Regions from separate parts of the Brevibacillus sp. genome, predicted to be linked through region 2. Evidence: riboswitches for the same ligand, from Rfam matches in the RefSeq annotation. Region 2 holds a riboswitch; the other holds the start of a gene.
The links. Region 2 has a riboswitch for thiamine pyrophosphate ahead of thiS (sulfur carrier protein ThiS). Riboswitches for the same ligand answer to the same signal wherever they lie in the genome.
Positions count from the first base shown of each region.

Region 1: another riboswitch for thiamine pyrophosphate. It lies ahead of thiO (glycine oxidase ThiO); the one in region 2 lies ahead of thiS (sulfur carrier protein ThiS).

Region 1 covers NZ_DOTK01000066.1:68,455-71,660, forward strand. Annotated here, with positions in the region: gene DEP07_RS20165 (hypothetical protein) at 1-40, opposite strand, end outside; gene thiO (glycine oxidase ThiO) at 119-1,255, opposite strand; TPP riboswitch at 1,383-1,499, opposite strand; gene DEP07_RS27770 (excisionase family DNA-binding protein) at 1,564-1,782, opposite strand; partial or broken gene DEP07_RS20175 (glucose-6-phosphate isomerase) at 1,804-3,153, opposite strand.
Region 2 covers NZ_DOTK01000060.1:53,692-56,897, forward strand. Annotated here, with positions in the region: gene DEP07_RS18550 (alanyl-tRNA editing protein) at 1-629, shown strand, start outside; gene kapB (sporulation phosphorelay system protein KapB) at 672-1,055, shown strand; TPP riboswitch at 1,097-1,207, shown strand; gene thiS (sulfur carrier protein ThiS) at 1,419-1,622, shown strand; gene DEP07_RS18565 (thiazole synthase) at 1,628-2,398, shown strand; gene DEP07_RS18570 (acetylornithine deacetylase) at 2,391-3,206, shown strand, end outside.

The DNA of each region.
Region 1 (3,206 bases), on a different contig from region 2:
TCTGGACGTCAGCCTGGTACAGGTTTTTTTCATCCTGCATGGAAACTCCTCCCCTTCTGGTGCTCTTTATTACCATATACATGTGCCCATGGGGAGGTGTTCCGGTTTGCAGGCAAGACTAGCCCATTTTATGTGCGCTGACGTTTTCTTCTGTTACGAAGCGCGCAGGCAAAAACGGGGCGAGCTGCTCCCGCTCTCCTTTTTCCAGATAGTCCGCCATCCACTTCGCTGTGGCGGGCGAGAGCAAAATGCCGTTGCGGAAGTGCCCTCCGGCAATCGACAGCCCTTCCCATCCAGGTACAGGCCCAAGCAATGGCTTGCCATCCGCCGTAGCTGGCCGCAATCCGCCCCACGCCTCCAGAAAAGCGGCTGAATGCAAGGCCGGAACGTACGGCATGACCCCGTTCAGGATGCTGGCTAACCCCGCCATCGTCACTTCGCGCTGAAAGCCGCTCTCGTCTTCTGTTGCGCCAAGCACGATTTTGCCGTCTTTTTTCGGCGTCACATATCCCGTCGTGCCAAAAATGACGGTGCGCAGCGGAATGCCGACAGAGGAAACAGCGGCAATCTGACCGCGAACCGGACGCACCGGAACCGACACACCCAGCAAGTCCAGCATGACACCTGCCCACGCTCCCGAAGTGATCACCGTATGCGCGGCGCGCAACGGCCCGAGCGAGCTGTCCACGCCAACTACTTTCCCGCCTTTTACCGCGATGCCGCTCACGACACAGCCGGAATGCAGCACAACTCCTTGCAGCTTGCACGCTGTCACCAAAGCGCGAAGCAACATGCGATTGTTGATGTGCCCCTCGTACGGGGAGTAAATCGCTGCCTGCGCTTTGTCTGTCAACAGCGGCTCCACCTCCGCCAATTGCTGCCTTTCCGTCAAAAAGTGCACGCTATGCCCCGCGTCCTTTTGCCAGCGAAATTTCTCTGCCAACTGTGCTTGCTCACCATCGTCGAGCGCGACTGTGAGCAGCCCCTCCAGGCTGAGCTGTACATCGCCCCCGGTAAACTCCTCCAACTCTTGCGCCCACTGCGGATAATAAGCCAGCGACGTCATGCCGAAATCGAGCATGGGACCGGGCGCTGTAAACTCCTTCAACGGCGCGAGCATGCCCGCTGCTGCCGAGGACGCCTGTCCGCCCCATTCTCCTTGCTCAACCAACGTGACGCCCATCCCTCTGCGCGACAATTCATACGCCAGACTTAAACCGATAACTCCTCCACCCACTATGAGACAATCGCCCACGTTTTTCTCTCCTCGCTGTTGTGATCTCTCTCCTGATCCAAGTTGAACAGGGCAACATACAAAAAGCCCACCCGTTCCCAAGCAGGAAAAGGTGGGCTTCATACGCCGTATAGCCAAAGAAAAAAGCGCTGTTCGCCGGCAACCGTATCCCTGCGCCGGCATGATCCGGATCAGGTGCAATGGGTCGACGGTCGTATGCTTCCATCCTCTCAGCCCCGCGTGAAGGACTCCCCAAGTTGCTTCTTTACATATTCATTTCACCAACCAAGTATAGTCCTCCTGGCCGCCAGTGACAAGATGCTATACGCTCAATCCTCGTCTTTTACATCGTAGCTCTCCGGAACCGTCTCATGGCGCGCTGCCTCCTCGAACTCGCGGAGCTTGCGCATTTCTTCCATATGATGGTTGAACTGTTCCTTGTTGATGACGTACTCGTAGCCGTCGTGCAGAGCGCGAATCTTGCCCTGGTGAATCTTTTCCAAAATAAACGTTTCCGGAAGCTCCAAGTACGCTGCTGTCTCTTCCACGGTCAAATATGTCTTGTTATCGCGCAATCTTGCCTCCAATTCCGCTTTCTGCTGCTCGAATCCAGGTTTGCCCAAAAGAGCGAACATGTTGGCCTTGTACGCCTCCACCCCGGGCTGGTCAAACGGATTGACGCCCAATAAATAGCCGCTGATTCCGCACGCCTTTTCAAAAAAGTAGATCAAGGCCCCGAGGTGATACGCCGTCGCCTCTGGCATCTCGACAAGCAGGTTCGGCACGCCGCCATCCACGTGGGCGAGCACCGTCCCTTCGAAAGCCTTTTTATTGACAAATCCCATCCGCTTGCCGGACAAAAAGTTCAGTCCGTCCACATCAAGCGGGTCTTCTTCTACCGTGACATCGATGGCTGGCTTGTTTACGGTTACCACTGTCTCGAACAAGTGTCGCATGCCGTCCTGTATGTACTGCCCCAAGGAATGCAAGTCTGTGGAAAATTCGGCAGCGGCGGGAAAAATTCCTTTGCCATCCTTGCCTTCCGACTCCCCGAAAAGCTGTTTCCACCATTCGGCGAAAAACCGGAACTGCGGCTCGTAGCTGACCAGAAGCTCCACCGTTTTGCCTTTGCGGTACAGGGCGTTGCGAATCGCCGCATACTGGTAGCACGGATTTTCGGCCAAATCCATGACCATGTACCGCTCGCTCGCATCTTGCGCTCCTTTCATCAGGGCATCCATATCGGCGCCGCTCACGGCGATCGGCAATAGTCCGACTGCTGTCAGGACAGAAAAACGCCCGCCGATGTCATCGGGAATGACAAAGCTCTCGTAGCCCTCATCTTCCGCAAGCTTTTTCAAGGCCCCCCGCGCTTTGTCCGTCGTAATGTAAATTCGCTTCTTCGCCTGCTCGCGGCCGTACTTGTTTTCCAGCCAATTGCGCAACAGCCGAAAAGCTATAGCAGGCTCTGTCGTCGTGCCCGATTTGGAGATGACGTTGATGGAGACGTCTTTGCCTTCCAACACGTCCATCAGATGAGAGATATACACCGGACTAATATTGTTGCCGACAAAATAAATTTCCGGCGATCGCCGCTTCGACTTCGGCAGCAAGTTGTAAAAGCTGTGGCCCAATACGTCCAGTACAGCTTTCGCTCCTAAATATGAACCTCCGATTCCAATTACCAAAAGCACATCTGAGTCAGCCTGGATACGTGCCGCCGCCTGGCGAATCCGCTCATACTCGACGCGGTCGTATTTGTTCGGCCAATCTACCCAGCCAAGATAGTCTCTGCCTGGACCCGTTCTTTTGTGCAACATTTCATGCGCCTGCCCGATTGCTGGCGCAAGCTGCTCCCATTCATGCTGTCTCACAAAGCCGCGTGCATTGGAATAATCAAATCGAATCGCTTGGTTCATGGCTCCCCTCCCAAGGAACGTCATCTATTTTCTTATCTTATCACGCAAAAAGC
Region 2 (3,206 bases):
CATGCGGGGGAACCCATCCGGCGCGCACGGGTGAAGTGGGCGCCATCAAAATCCTCGGCTGGGAGCGACATCGCGGGAACATCCGCCTGGAATTTATTTGCGGTTTGCGCGCTTTGCGGGATTACACGCGCAAGCAGGCGACTGTCCGCGAACTGGCCAAGCTGCTCGTCACGAGCGAGGCCGAGCTGATCGCCCAGGCGGAGCGTGTTTTGTCCGAGCGCGATTCGCTAAAAGCCAAGCTCGCCGAAGTGGAAAAACAATTGCTTGAGGTCGAGGTGCGAAAACAGCTCGCCACGGCTGAGCGGGAGGGTGGCGCGCGCGTGATCGCCCGTGTGTTCCCGGACAAATCAATCCAGCAATTGCAGCAGTTTGCCCAGTTGATGGTCGCGGAAGCTCCAGATGCCGTCTGCCTGCTCGCGGCTGCAACAGACGACAAAACCCAGCTTGTGTTTGCACGCGGGCAAGAAGTCAATGTCGCCGTGAATCAGCTGATCAAAGACACCTTGCCATTGATTGCCGGAAAAGGCGGCGGCAACCCGGCGATGGCCCAAGGCGGCGGACAGTCCGAGCCGCATGCTGACGAAGTAATTGCCCACGCGCGCAAGCTGCTTGCCCAGCTGCTGGCTTAATACGACGCGCAACCATAACGACAATGCAAGGAGGAGTCTATCATGTTCTGGAATCCCGGAGACAAAGTCCGCGTCAAACAGCGGACAGGAGAATACATCGCCGAAGTGCTGGAAATTCACGATACAAAACTTTTGGTCAAAGTGCTGGCGGTGACGAAGTACCCGCAACAGGGCGATCTGCACACTTCCTATGAAGTAGACGTGCCGCTGTTCCACCAGCGTCCAGCGCTTTCTTATCTGGAAAAATTCATGGCCCCGGTGTCGGCAGTGATGCGTTACAACGGCGAGGTGCCCGAGTACAAAGAATCTGTGCGCATCGCCATGGAGAGCGAGATGGACAAGCTGAGAAAAATGGCGGCTTGGGCACAGCGCTGCCTGACGGAACTGGAAGCAATGCACAAGGAAACCTTTACAAACCCGAAATAGAGTGGTACTGTAATACTCGAACGTAAGACAATTGCATAGGTTTACTACCAAACGGGGGCCGAGCGTCGTTGGCTGAGATTGTAACGAGTGTGTTACTGACCGTTGAACCTGACCTGGGTCATGCCAGCGGAGGAAGAGGTATATGAATCGATTTCACTAGGGCGGTCGTTTGCGAGATTTTTCGCAGAGGATGCGCACCAGTTGATGAGATCAACTCAACCATCCCACGGCGGATGGTTTTTTTATTCCATCTGTCCGTTTGGATACGTATACGGCTTCCACCGTTTGACTGGAGTGACTTCCGGCAGGCGAGGGAAGCCGTTTTTTGTCCCTCGGCAAGTGCCACCAAGAAGGAGGAATACAATGGTTGTTGTGCTGAATGGAAAAACAGCAGAGCTTTCGGCCGAAATCAATACGGTTCGCGCTTTGCTCGCTTCGTATTCCCTGCAAGAGAAAATCGTGGTCGTGGAGCGCAACGGAGAAATTATCGACCGCTCCCTGTATGAACAAACGCCGATTGCCGATGGAGACCGCATCGAAATCGTTCATTTTGTCGGAGGAGGATGATCATCATGGATACTTTGAAAATTGGACCTTACGAGTTTCGCTCCCGTTTGTTGCTCGGGACTGGAAAATTCGCAGACTTGGAAACGCAAGGGAAAGCGGTGGAAGTGTCGGAAGCGGAAATTTTGACGTTCGCCATTCGCCGACTGAATTTGGAAAATCCGCAAGAACCGAACTTTTTGGAACAGCTCGATCTGAAAAAATTCACTCTGCTGCCAAATACAGCAGGAGCCTATACAGCCGAGGAAGCGGTGCGCATCGCCCGCCTGGCGAAAGCGTCCGGCTTGTGCGACATGATCAAGGTAGAGGTCATCGGTGACCCGAAAACATTGCTGCCTGATCCGATCGGCACATTGGAAGCGTCGAAAATTTTGGTCGAGGAAGGCTTCATCGTGTTGACTTACACGAACGACGATCCGATTCTCGCCAAGCGCTTGCAGGATGTAGGCGTTCATGCCGTCATGCCAGGAGCGTCGCCGATCGGTTCTGGCCAGGGAATCGTCAACGAAAACAACTTGCGCTTCATCATCGAGGACGCCAAAGTGCCGATCATCGTCGATGCGGGAATCGGTTCTCCGGCAGATTGCGCGAAAGCAATGGAGCTGGGCGCAGACGGTGTCTTGTTGAATACGGCTGTTGCTCTCGCGGACAATCCGGTTTTGATGGCAGAAGCGATGAAGCTGGGCGTAGAAGCGGGACGCAAAGGCTTTTTGGCAGGACGCATCCCGAAAAAACGTTACGCGCAAGCGAGCAGCCCGGTGGAAGGGATGATTGAGTAGCGTGGATCGTCTGACAGAAGCGGTAGAGTCGATCGCCAATCGCAAGGACGAGCTGTTCGCCCTGTTGGCAAAGCTCGTTTCCCAGCCGACCGTCAGTCCGCCCGCGCGAAACAGCGACGAGGCGCAATCCGTCATCGCAAGCCAGCTTGCAGACATGGGCTTTGCGGTGGATCGCTTCCAGGTTTACCCCGGCGACGACAACGTGGTAGGTCGTCTTTCGGGCCGTGATTCGGCGCGGGCAAACAGCCTGATTGTCAATGGGCATATCGATGTGGCCGAGGTTGGAGACGAAACGGGCTGGACGTATCCGCCCTTTTCGCTGACGCTCGGCGCAGACGGTCGCTTGTACGGACGCGGGGTCGCGGACATGAAGGGCGGGCTCGCTGCGAGTTTGTTCGCCATCCAAATGCTTCGCGAGCATGGCGTCGAGCTGGCAGGCGATCTGCTGTTCCAATCCGTGATCGGAGAGGAAGCCGGAGAGGCGGGGACGCTCGTTGCCATTGAACGCGGCTACCAGGCTGACTACGCAGTCGTCGTCGACACGAGCAACCTGCATATGCAAGGGCAGGGCGGCGTCATCACTGGCTGGATTACGATTGAAAGCCCGACTACGTTGCACGACGGCATGCGGGCACAGACGATCCATGCCGGAGGACGAGTGCGCGGAGCTTCTGCGATTGAGAAAATGATGAAGGTAATCTCGGCTCTGCAAGAGCTGGAGCGCGACTGGGCTGTGATGAAAGCGTATCCCGGTTTTCCTGCCGGCAGCAACACCATCAACCCGGCCGTCATCGAAGGAGGCCGACAC